One region of the Inquilinus sp. Marseille-Q2685 genome, then DNA from elsewhere that is predicted to be linked to it. Evidence: riboswitches for the same ligand, from Rfam matches in the RefSeq annotation. Region 1 holds a riboswitch; the other holds the start of a gene.
The links. A riboswitch is a leader RNA that binds a small molecule or an ion and turns the genes downstream of it on or off. The one in region 1 is predicted to bind cobalamin.
Positions count from the first base shown of each region.

Region 2: linked by a shared signal. The riboswitch ahead of LG391_RS14110 (ABC transporter substrate-binding protein) and the one ahead of LG391_RS24560 (GNAT family N-acetyltransferase) in region 1 are both predicted to bind cobalamin.

Region 1 covers NZ_CAKAKL010000006.1:134,072-139,816, reverse strand. The annotation lists gene LG391_RS24570 (hypothetical protein) at 1-714, shown strand, start outside; gene dapF (diaminopimelate epimerase) at 719-1,558, opposite strand; cobalamin riboswitch at 1,656-1,850, shown strand; gene LG391_RS24560 (GNAT family N-acetyltransferase) at 1,943-2,524, shown strand; gene ffh (signal recognition particle protein) at 2,682-4,079, shown strand; gene rpsP (30S ribosomal protein S16) at 4,146-4,514, shown strand; gene rimM (ribosome maturation factor RimM) at 4,572-5,135, shown strand; gene trmD (tRNA (guanosine(37)-N1)-methyltransferase TrmD) at 5,110-5,745, shown strand, end outside.
Region 2 covers NZ_CAKAKL010000002.1:1,044,068-1,049,812, reverse strand. The annotation lists gene LG391_RS14125 (Fur family transcriptional regulator) at 1-68, opposite strand, end outside; gene LG391_RS14120 (PadR family transcriptional regulator) at 79-729, opposite strand; gene LG391_RS14115 (hypothetical protein) at 949-1,680, shown strand; cobalamin riboswitch at 2,068-2,297, shown strand; gene LG391_RS14110 (ABC transporter substrate-binding protein) at 2,330-3,364, shown strand; gene LG391_RS14105 (iron ABC transporter permease) at 3,361-4,401, shown strand; gene LG391_RS14100 (ABC transporter ATP-binding protein) at 4,398-5,162, shown strand; gene rpsD (30S ribosomal protein S4) at 5,311-5,745, shown strand, end outside.

The DNA.
Region 1 (5,745 bases):
GACATGACCTTCGTCGGCGACCTGCGCGACATCGGCCGCGAGCTCTGGCATTTCGGCGGCGGCGACCCGGTGGACGAGCTGGCGCTGGGCCTGTCGGGCATCGGGCTGACCCTGACCGCGGCGACCTGGGGCTCCGGCGGGGCCGCGGCCCTGCCGCGCGGCGCGGTGTCGGTGTTCAAGATCGCGCGGCGGACGGGCCGGCTGTCGGCGCGCTTCGCCGAGCGCCTCGGCCGGATGGTGGCCGACGTGGTCGATTTCCCGGCGCTGCGCCGGCAGGTGCGGGAGGCCGGCTGGCAGGACACGGTGATGCGGCCCGGCGCGGTCTTCGCCGCCGCGATCCGCCGCGACCGCCTGGACGGGCTGGACGAGGCCGTCGGCGCCGCGGGCAGGGTGGCCGACCGGGTCGGCCCGGCGCAGTCGGTCGAGCTGCTGCGCTATGTCGACGACGTGCCGGACCTGCGCCGCATCGACGCGGTGTCGGCGGTGATGGGCGACCGCACCCTGGCCGTGTTCAAGGTGCTGAAACGCGGCGCGCTGACCACGGTGAAGGCGACGATCCGCTGGTCCCGGCGGCTGGCCGACCTCACCGCCACCGTGCTGTTCGGCGCGATCGGGTTCGTCTTCGCCCTGGTGTACTGGCTGCGGCTGCTGCTGCTCGGCCTGATCACCGGCGTGTGGTGGGCGTGCCGGGCCGCCTGCCTTGCCGCCCGTTGAGCGGTCAGCCGTCCAGCAGGTCGCGCGAGAGGATGCCGGCGAAGCTGGTCTCGGCCGGGCCGGTCATCAGCACATGGCCGTCGCTCTCGCGCCATTCGATCAAGAGCGTGCCGCCGTCCAGCTCGACCCAGGCGGTGCGCTCGGCCAGGCCGCGGCGCACCGCGGCCACGGCGGCGGCGCAGGCGCCGCTGCCGCAGGCCTGGGTGACGCCGACGCCGCGCTCCCACACCCGGTAGCGCAGCCGGTCGCGGGCCAGCATCTGGACCACGCCGATATTGGCGCGCTCGGGGAACAGCGGGTCGTGCTCCAGCACCGGCCCGACGCCGTCGATCTGCACCTTCTCGGCATCCGGCACGAAGAACACGGCGTGCGGGTTGCCCATGGACACGCCGACCCCGTCCGACAGCGCGCCGGAGGACACCGGCAGGTGCAGCGTGTCGGCCTCATGCGCCAGCGGGATGTCCTGCCAGCCCAGCCGGGCCGGGCCCATGTCGACCGTGACGCCGCCCTGGGGGGCGCCGCGGCATTCCAGCAGGCCGCCGCGGGTCTCGATCACGGCCTTGTCCACACCGCTGTCGGCCATGACCAGGGCGGCGACACAGCGCGTGCCGTTGCCGCAGGCGCCCGATTCGGTGCCGTCGGCATTGAGGATGCGCATGAACACGTCGGCGCCCGCGGTCTGCGCCGGCTCGATCACCAGCAGTTGGTCGAAGCCGACGCCGCGGTGCCGGTCGGCGATGCGGCGCGCCTGGTCGGGATGGATCGCGATCGGCCGCTCGCGTGCGTCCAGCACGACGAAGTCGTTGCCCAGCCCGTGCATCTTCCAGAACGGCAGGCCGTCCATTGCCCGCTCCCAAGGTCTCTCCCGCTCTCATATGGCATCAACCGGCCTCCGGACGCGAGGGCGGAGCCCTGCGTGATCGACAGGGCGAGGGCCGGCGGCTAGCATGGCGGCCGACGGTGCCCCGGGGAACCGGGGTGAAAAGGGAAGCCGGTGAGCCTGTCGGGCAAGGCCGGCGCTGCCCCCGCAACTGTAGGCGGCGAGCCCGCGCCCGAAGCCACCGGCTGACCCCGGGAAGGGGGCGTGCGGCGACGACCCGCGAGCCAGGAGACCTGCCGTCGAGAGTATGCGTGTGACGGGGCGGGGTGTCCCCGGGCGGCGCGTCGGGCGGCACCTGTCCGGCCGGCCTCCTCCCGCGACCCCTCGCCGAAGGCGGGAGATGCTGTGGTGTCCGATCTGACCGTGCGGCCGCTGGTGGCCGCGGATGTGCCGATGCTGCTCGACATGCTGCGCGAGCTGGCGGCGTTCGCCGGCGATGCGGCGGCGATGACGGCGCAGCGCGCCGACCTCGACGAGGCGCTGGCCGAGGCGCCGCCGCGCTTCCGCGGCCTGATCGCCGAGGACGGCAGCGGCGTGGTCGGCTACGTCACCTACACCATCGACTATTCGGTCTGGACCGGGGGCGACTTCATCCGGGTCGACGACGTCTATGTCCGCGAGCGGGCGCGCGGCCGCGGCGTCGCCCGGCAGCTGATGCGGGCCCTGGCCGATATCGGCGTGTCGCAGGCGATGCGGGTGCGCTGGGAGATGGCGTCGGACAATGCCGGGGCCCGCCGGCTCTACGACGGCATCGGCGCGGCGCCGCAGGACAAGACGATCTGGCGCTGGCCGGTGGCCGCCATGGAGTCCTTCCTGAACCGAACCGAGCCGCCGCCGGCCTCGGGCGGCGACGCCGTCCCCTCCGAATCCGGCCGCGGTCTGCCGGGCGAGGACGGCTTTATCCTGGTGCTGCGCCGGGAGAAGGACTGACCGTCGGCGGGGCCGCATTGACTCCGCGGCCCCGCCCGTCTAGAAGACCCGGCGCTGCGGGATGGGCCCGCAGCGAGACCCCACGGGGTGCCGCCAGTCCGCGAGTGTCGCGCACTGGCGCTTTTCCGTTTGGGGTCGCGCAATTCGAAGGGCGATCATGTTCGAAGGTCTGAGCGGCCGTCTCGGCGACATCTTCGACCGGCTTCGCAAGCGCGGCGCGCTGACGGAGGCCGATGTCGGCGCCGCCATGCGCGAGGTGCGCGTGGCGCTGCTCGAGGCCGATGTCGCCCTGCCGGTGGTCAAGGACTTCATCGACAAGGCGCGTGAGCGGGCGGTGGGCGCGGAGGTGCTGCGCTCGGTCACCCCCGGCCAGCAGGTCATCAAGATCGTCCATGACTGCCTGGTCGAGATGCTGGGCGGCACCGCGGGCGAGGCGCCCGACCTCAACGCCGCCACCCCGATCAACCTGATCGCCGTGCCGCCGGTGCCGGTGCTGATGGTGGGATTGCAGGGCTCGGGCAAGACCACCACCACCGGCAAGATCGCGCTGCGCCTGAAGAGGCGGGACAACAAGAAGGTCCTGATGGCGTCGCTCGACACGCGGCGCCCGGCGGCGCAGGAGCAGCTGAAGATCCTGGGCGAGCAGATCGGCGTCACCACCCTGCCGATCATCCCGGGGCAGGAGCCGCTGGCCATCGCCCGCCGCGCCATGGAGCGCGGCCGGCTCGAAGGCTTCGACGTCGTCATGCTCGACACCGCCGGCCGCCTCGCCATCGACGAGGAGCTGATGGCCGAGGTGGTGGCGATCCGCGACGCCACCAAGCCCACCGAGACCCTGCTGGTGGCCGACGCCATGACCGGCCAGGACGCGGTCAACGTCGCCCGCACCTTCCATGAGCGGGTCGGCGTCACCGGCATCGTCCTGACCCGTGTCGACGGCGACAGCCGCGGCGGCGCCGCCCTGTCGATGCGCGCCGTCACCGGCCAGCCGATCAAGCTGATCGGCATGGGCGAGAAGATGGATGCGCTGGAGCTGTTCCATCCCGACCGCATCGCCAACCGCATCCTCGGCATGGGCGACGTCGTCAGCCTGGTCGAGCGCGCGGCGCAGACGATCGAGAAGGAGGACGCCGAGAAGCTCGCGGCCAAGATCCAGAAGGGCGAGTTCGACCTGGAGGACTTGGCCTCGCAGCTGCGCCAGATGCGCAAGATGGGCGGTCTGCAGGGGCTGATGGGCATGCTGCCCGGCGTCGGCAAGATCAAGGACCAGATGAAGACCGCCGGCCTGGACGACAAGATGATCAAGCGGCAGGAGGCGATCATCTCCTCGATGACGCCGGTCGAGCGCCGCAACCCCAAGATCATCCACGCCAAGCGCAAGGTGCGGATCGCCGCCGGCTCCGGCACCTCGGTGCAGGACGTGAACAAGCTGCTGAAGCAGCACCAGCAGATGGCCGACATGATGAAGCGGATGAAGAAGCTGGGGAAGGCCGGGATGATGCGCGGCATGCCCAAGCTGCCGCCCGGCATGCTGCCGCCCGGCTTCAAGATGTAGGAGCGGCCCCGGCCGTTCTTCGTGAGTTTCGAGAATTCTAGAGTTTGACCTGAGGAGAGTACGTCAATGTCCGTCAAGATCCGCCTGACCCGCGGCGGCGCCAAGAAGCGCCCGTTCTACTCGATCGTGATCGCCGACACGCGCAGCCCGCGCGACGGCCGCTTCATCGAGAAGGTCGGCACCTACAACCCGATGCTGGAGAAGGATCATCCGGAGCGCCTGGTCCTGAAGGCCGAGCGCATCAAGCATTGGCTGTCGGTCGGCGCCCAGCCGACCGAGCGCGTCGCCAAGTTCCTCGGCCAGGCCGAGCTGGCGCCGATGCCGAAGTACCGCGAGACCCCGTCGAAGTCGGCCCCGAAGGCGAAGGCCCAGGAGCGCGCCAAGGCTGCGGCCGAGGCCGCCGCCGCGGCCGCCGAGGCTCCGGCCGAGGCCTGATCCGACCGGGCGCCCTTTCCCCACGCGGGGTGAGGGGCGTCCGCCGGACCGCCCGCTATGGCTCCATCCTCCAAGGTCTGCGTCGGCCAGATCACCGGGGCGCACGGCGTCCGCGGCCTGGTGAAGGTCAAGCCCTTCACCGCCGCCCCTGAGGACCTGACCGCCTACGGCCCGGTCTCGGACGAGGCCGGGGCGCGGCGCTTCGCCCTGCAGCTGCTGTCCTGGGCCAAGGACCAGTGGATCGTGCGGGTGGAGGGCGTCGCCGATCGCGACGCGGCCGACGCGCTGCGCGGCCTGCGCCTCTATGTCGACCGCGCCGCGCTGCCGGAGACGGAAGAGGACGAGTTCTACCATGCCGACCTGATCGGCCTGCCGGCGGTGCTGGCGGACGGATCGGCCTTCGGCACGGTGCGCGCTGTGTTCGACTTCGGCGCCGGCGAGATGCTGGAGATCGCGCGGCAGGGGGCAGGGGCCGTCATGATGCCCTTCACCCGGGCCGCGGTGCCGGTGGTCGACATCGCCGGCCGCCGCATCGTCGTCGACCCGCCGGCCGGTCTGCTGGAACCGGCGGAGCGGCCGCCGGAAGAGGGCGAGGATGACGACGCCGGGACTGGGGCCTGAGATGCCTTGGACCACCCGCGTCCTGACGCTGTTTCCGGAAATGTTTCCGGGCCCGCTCGGCCAGTCCCTGGCCGGAAAAGCGCTGGCGCGCGGCGACTGGGTGCTGGAATCGGTGGACATTCGCGGCTTCGCGCGCGATAAGCACCGCTCGGTCGACGACGCCCCCTTTGGGGGCGGCGCCGGCATGGTCATGCTTCCCCAGGTTCTGGACGACGCCGTGCAGGCGGTCCGCCGCCCGGGGGAGCGGCTGATCTATCTGAGCCCCCGCGGCCGGCTGCTCGATCAGGCGCTGGTGCGGGAGCTGGCGGCGGAGCCGGCGGTCGTCCTGCTCTGCGGCCGGTACGAAGGGGTCGACCAGCGGCTTCTCGACGCCCAGGGGGCGGAGGAGGTCAGCCTGGGCGATTTCATCCTGTCCGGCGGCGAGATCGCCGCGCTGGCCCTGATCGATGCCGTGGTGCGCCTGCTCCCCGGCGTCATGGGCAACGCGGAGAGCGCCGGGGAGGAGAGTTTCGGGGCCGAGTTCGGGGCGGGTCTCCTGGAGTACCCGCACTACACCCGGCCGGCCCTGTGGACGGGCGCCGATGGCGCATCCCGCGCGGTGCCGGAGATC
Region 2 (5,745 bases), on a different contig from region 1:
GGCCGGGTCGGCCGCAGCCCGGCGTCGCGCAGCCGGGACAGGGCCAGGGCAGGGAGGGCGGGGCTCATGCCGCCGCCCTCAGCCGCGCCGGATCTCGGCCGCCGCCCGGGCCAGGATCTCGACGATCCGGGTCTCGGCGTCCGCATCCTCGGCCAGCTTCTGCTCGGTCGCCTCGCGCAGGTTGTCTAGCGCCGCGACCACCAGCGACGGCAGCCGGCTCGACCGCTCGCGCTCGCGGTCCCGCTCGCCGCCCATCATCTTGTTGACCCAGGCGATCTTCTCGCCGGCCGCGGCCAGGCGGCCCAGCACGGCGTCGACGATGCCGCGGTTGGCGTCGAGATAGGCGCGGCCCTCGTCGGTGATCCGGTACAGCTTCTTGCTGCCCTCGGCCTCGACCGTGACGTAGCCGGCCTCTTCGAGGTAGGTCAGGGTGGGATAGACGGTGCCGGGGCTCGGGCTGTACCAGCCGCCGGTCTTCTCCTCGATCAGCTTGATGATCTCGTAGCCGTGGCGCGGCTGCTCCTCGATCAGCGCCAGCGCCAGCAGGCGCAGGTCGCCCTGGGCCAGCATCCGGCCGGCGCGCATCAGGTCGCCGCCGCCGCCGAAGCCCCCGAAGCCGCGGCCGCCGAACCCGCCGCCGAAGCCGTGGCCCCACCGGCCGCCGCGGCCTCGGCCGCCGGCCCACATCTCGTCATCACCACAGTGCCCACGATGGTGTCGTCCGAACATCGAACTCGCTCCATTGGTTTCGATATATCGTAAGATATGCCGATCGCCGATCGGTTTCAAGATATATCTTAAGATGTGACGAAGCGATGCGCGACCAGTGCCTTGCCGCACCGCGGTGATCGCCGCGGGTGGGCGCGATGTTTCAGCGACACCTGCCGCTGCATGAGTGAACGCGACGGCCTATTGCGTTAACATGCAATTATGTTCATGATATGTTCCATGAACATGGCGCAGCCCGATACCGCAGCCGACGAGGCCCGCGATCCCGACCGGGAGCGGAACGAGCGGCATGGCCGGATGCTGGCGCGGCTGGGCGAGCTCGCCCTCGGGCTGGCCGAGGCGGTGCAGGGCCAGGCCGTGGTGGCCGCGCGCCGGCCGCCGGAGGACGACGCCGCCGACCGCACCCGCGGGCTCGGCCTGGTGTTCGCCCGCCTGTCCTACGAGGTGCGCCAGACCGTGGCGCTGGAGGCCCGGCTGGCGGCGGACAGTCAGAAGACGGCCGCCGAGCGGGACACCGCCGCGGCGCAGGACCGCTGGCGCCGGCGGCGAAACCTGGTCCGGCGCATCCTGAAGGAGGCGATCGAGGCCGAAGAGGCTGCCGAAGCCGAGGCCTGCGAGCTGGACGTCGCCGAGCAGGACCGGCGCGACGACCTGCTGCACGAGCTGGACCGCCGGCTGCAGGACGAGGCCGCCGAGGACATCGGCGACCTGCCGGTCGGCGAGGTCGTCGCCCGGTTCTGCCGGGAGCTCGACATCGCGCCGGACTGGAGCCGGTGGCAGGCCGAGACCTGGGCGGTCGAGGAGAGCGGGCATCCCCAATCACCCTATGCCCAGCCGCCCTTCGCCCGGCCGCCCGACGCCAGGCCCGAAGAAGCGGACGCCCCGGCGGAACCCGGGCACCCCCGACCTTCGGCCGCCGGACCGCCGCCCGAAAAGCCGGACAGCAGCTGAGCGCTGCCGGGATGCCAGGGCAATCGGGCGAAGGGATTGGGCTATGCCACTGCTGTCATTGCCGGGCTTGACCCACGGGTGTCCGGTTAAGGTTGGTTGACAATCGGAGAGAGAATTTCAGAGCTCAATCCTCTATTTATAGCTGTCATGCCCGGGCTTGACCCGGGCATCCAGGACTGTCGATGCCGTTCCGGGTGGCCCCTGGATCGCCGGGTCAAGCCCGGCGATGACAATAAAAATTGAGTCCACTCCTCTTCCGCATCCCGAAAAGGCTCAGCCGGACAGCCGCGGATCAAGCACGGGCATGACAAGAGGGAGGAATCACTCCTTCATCCGATTGCCCCCACCCGGAACGTCTGCCTCGATTGACCGGCTCTCGGCCGCGCTGATACACATCGCGGCGACGGTTCCCGCATGGGATCAAAAGGGAACACGGTGGCGCCCCCCGATCAGGTGCAAGGGGGCGGAATCCGTGGCTGCCCCCGCAACTGTCAGCGGATCGCCGAGCGTCCCCGTGGCCCCTCGAGGGCCAGGCCACTGCCCGATGCCGGGTGGGAAGGCCGGCGCGAAGCCATGATCCGCGAGCCAGGAGACCTGCCGTCGCCGCGCAATCCGTTTTCCGGGCGGGGTGGCCCGGGCAGGAGGCTTCATGACGGTTTTCCGGTCCTTCCCTTCGCGTGCCCTGGCCCTGGCCGGGCTGGCGCTCCTCGTCCTGTCGCCGGCGGTGCGGGCCGAGCCGACGCAGTACCCGCTGACCATCCGCAACTGCGGCGTCGACGTCACCTTCGCCAAGGCGCCGCGGCGCGCCGTGTCGATCGGGCAGAGCAGCACCGAGATCCTGCTGTCGCTCGGCCTGGCCGACCGCGTCGTCGGCACCGCCGTCTGGTTCGGCCCGGTGCTGAAGGCGTATGAGGCGGCGAACGCGACGATCCCGCGCCTGGCCGATAACGACCCCAGCTTCGAATCCGTGGTCGGGAGGGAGCCGGAGCTGGTGACGGCCCAGTTCGAATGGCATGTCGGGCCGCAGGGCTCGGTCGGCACGCGCGAGCAGTTCGCCGGCCTCGGCATTCCCACCTACATCTCGCCGGCCGATTGCGTCGCGAAGGACAATTCCGGCGGCGGCGACGGCGTGCGCAGGCAGCTCTTCACCATGGACCTCGTCTATCAGGAGATTCGCGACCTGGCGCGGATCTTCGACGTCGCCGATCGGGGCGAGGCGCTGGTCGCCGACCTGCAGCGGCGTGAGGCCGCGGCCATCGCCTCGGTGGCGGGCCGGCAGGCGAGGGGCGTGCCGGTGGTGTTCTGGTTCTCCAGCAAGGAGGTCGCGGGTGAGGCCTTCGTCGCCGGCCGGAACGGCGTGCCGGCCTACATCCTGCAGCAGCTCGGCGCCCGCAACGTCATCACCACGGAGGAGGAGTGGCCGCTGGTGAGCTGGGAGCGCATCGCCGCGGCCGACCCCGCGATCATCGTCCTGGGGCAGATGAGCCGCCGCCGCTACCCGGCCGACGACACCGCGGTGAAGCTCGATTTCCTCACCACCGACCCGGTGACGAGCCGGCTGGAGGCGGTGAGGGACAAGCATTTCGTGGTGATGGACGTGCAGGCGATGCAGCCCTCGATCCGCGCCGTCGACGGCATCGAGGCGCTGGCGAGCGGCATCAAGAGCTTCGGGCTCGGGGGGTGAGAGGCGGGGCCCTCCTCGATGGCGGCTGGGGCGTCCGCGCCCTGCTGGCCGCGCTGTCCCTGGCGGTGCTGGTCGCCGCCATCGCGCTCGCCGTGTCGATCGGCGAGATGCAGGTCCCCCTGGCCACCACGGTCCGGGCGCTGGCCAACCGGCTGCTCGGCGCCGGCTTCGCCGTCAGCCCGATCCAGGAAGGGGTGATCTGGGACTACCGGCTCAGCCGCGCCCTGGTGGCGGCCTGCTGCGGCGCCGCGCTGGCCCTGTCCGGCGCGATCCTGCAGGCGCTGCTGCGCAACCCGCTGGCCGAGCCTTATGTCCTCGGCATCTCCGCCGGGGCGTCGACCGGCGCCGTCGCGGTGCTGATCGCGGGCGTCGGCGGCGGCGCCGTCTCGCTGTCCGGCGGCGCCTTCATCGGCGCCGTCCTCGCCTTCGCCCTGGTGTCGCTGCTGGCGGCCGGGGTGGGCGGCGGCATCGACCGCGTCATCCTGGCCGGTGTCGCCGGGTCGCAGCTGTTCAACGCCGTGACCTCCACCATCGTCACCACCTCGGCCGATGCCGAGCAGGCGCGCGGCGTGATGTTCTGGCTGCTCGGCAGCCTCGGCGGAGTGCGCTGGCCGGATGTCCAGGTCGCGGTCCCGGTCGCGGCGGTCGGCTTCGTCCTGTGCATCCTGCACGCCCGTGCGCTCGACGCCTTCACCTTCGGGGCGGATGCCGCGGCCTCGCTCGGCATCGACGTGACCCGGGTGCGCGTGGTGCTGTTCGCGGCGACCGCGGCGATGACGGCGACCATGGTCAGCATCGTCGGGTCGGTCGGCTTCGTCGGCCTCGTCATCCCGCATGCGGCGCGCTTCCTGGTCGGGCCCGGCCACGCCCGGCTGCTGCCGGCCTCGGCGATGATCGGCGCCATCTTCATGGTGCTGGCCGACATCGTCTCCCGCATCATCATCCCGCAGCAGATCCTGCCGATCGGCGTGGTCACCGCCCTGTTCGGCGCCCCGGCCTTCGCCCTGCTGCTGTATCGGGCGAGGCGGGCGGCATGACCATCTCGACGCATGACGTGCGCTGGGCCGCCGGCGGCCGGATGATCGTCGACGGCGTGACGCTGGAGGCGGCGCCCGGCCGGATGCTGGGCCTCCTCGGTCCGAACGGCGCCGGCAAGTCCACCCTGCTGCGCCTGATCTGCCGGCTGCGGCGGGTGGAGAGCGGCGTGATCACGCTGGGCGGGGCGGATATCGCGGACCTGTCGCGCGCAGCCATCGCCCGCCGCGTCGCGCTGGTCGAGCAGCAGGCGGCGACCGACGCCCGGGTGACGGTGCTCGACGTCGTCCGGCTCGGCCGCACGCCGCATCGCGGGCCCCTGTCGCCCTGGACCGCGCAGGACGACGCGGCGGTGGAGGAGGCGCTGCGCCGGGTCGGGCTCGAGGGCAAGCGCGGCCAGCCCTGGCACACCTTGTCGGGCGGGGAGCGGCAGCGGGTGCAGATCGCCCGCGCCCTGGCCCAGACCCCGACCGAGCTGCTGCTGGACGAGCCCACCAACCATCTCGACGTGCAGCACCAGCTCGAGATCCTGGCCCTGGTCGGCCGGCTGCCGGCGACCAGCATCGTCGCCCTGCACGACCTCAACCTGGCCGCCATGTTCTGCGATGCCGTGGCGCTGCTGCGGGAGGGGCGGGTGGTCTGCGCCGGCGCGCCGGGGGGGATCCTGACCGAGGCGCGGATCCGCGAGGGGTTCGGCGGGCGCGCCCATGTCGAGCGGTCGCCGCATCACGGCCGGCCGCATATCCACTATCTGCCGGGATAGCGGAAAGCGGCTTCGGGCTTGACATCCGGCGGGAAATCGCGTTTCTCACCGCTTCCATTCCTGGGAACGCGGGTCCGGTGCGTGAGCCGGCGCCCCGCCTTGCCTTTGGCAGGGCCTACCGGGACAACATGAGAGAAGGACCGCGCGCGTGAGCAAGCGCCAGAATTCGAAGCACAAGATCGACCGCCGCCTTGGCGTCAACCTCTGGGGCCGTCCGAAGAGCCCGCTGAACAACCGCGAATACGGCCCGGGCCAGCACGGCCAGCGGCGCAAGAAGCCGACCGATTTCGGCACCCAGCTGATGTCCAAGCAGAAGCTGAAGGGCTACTACGGCAACATCGGCGAGAAGCAGTTCCGCCGCCTGTTCGACGAGGCCGTGCGCCGCAAGGGCGACACCGGCGAGAACCTGATCGGCCTGCTGGAGCGCCGCCTGGACACCGTCGTCTACCGGATGAAGTTCGTCCCGACCGTGTTCGCCGCCCGCCAGCTCGTCAACCACGGCCATGTCCTGGTGAACGGCAAGCGCCTCAACATCGCGTCGTACCAGGTCAAGGACGGCGACGTGATCGAGATCAAGCAGAAG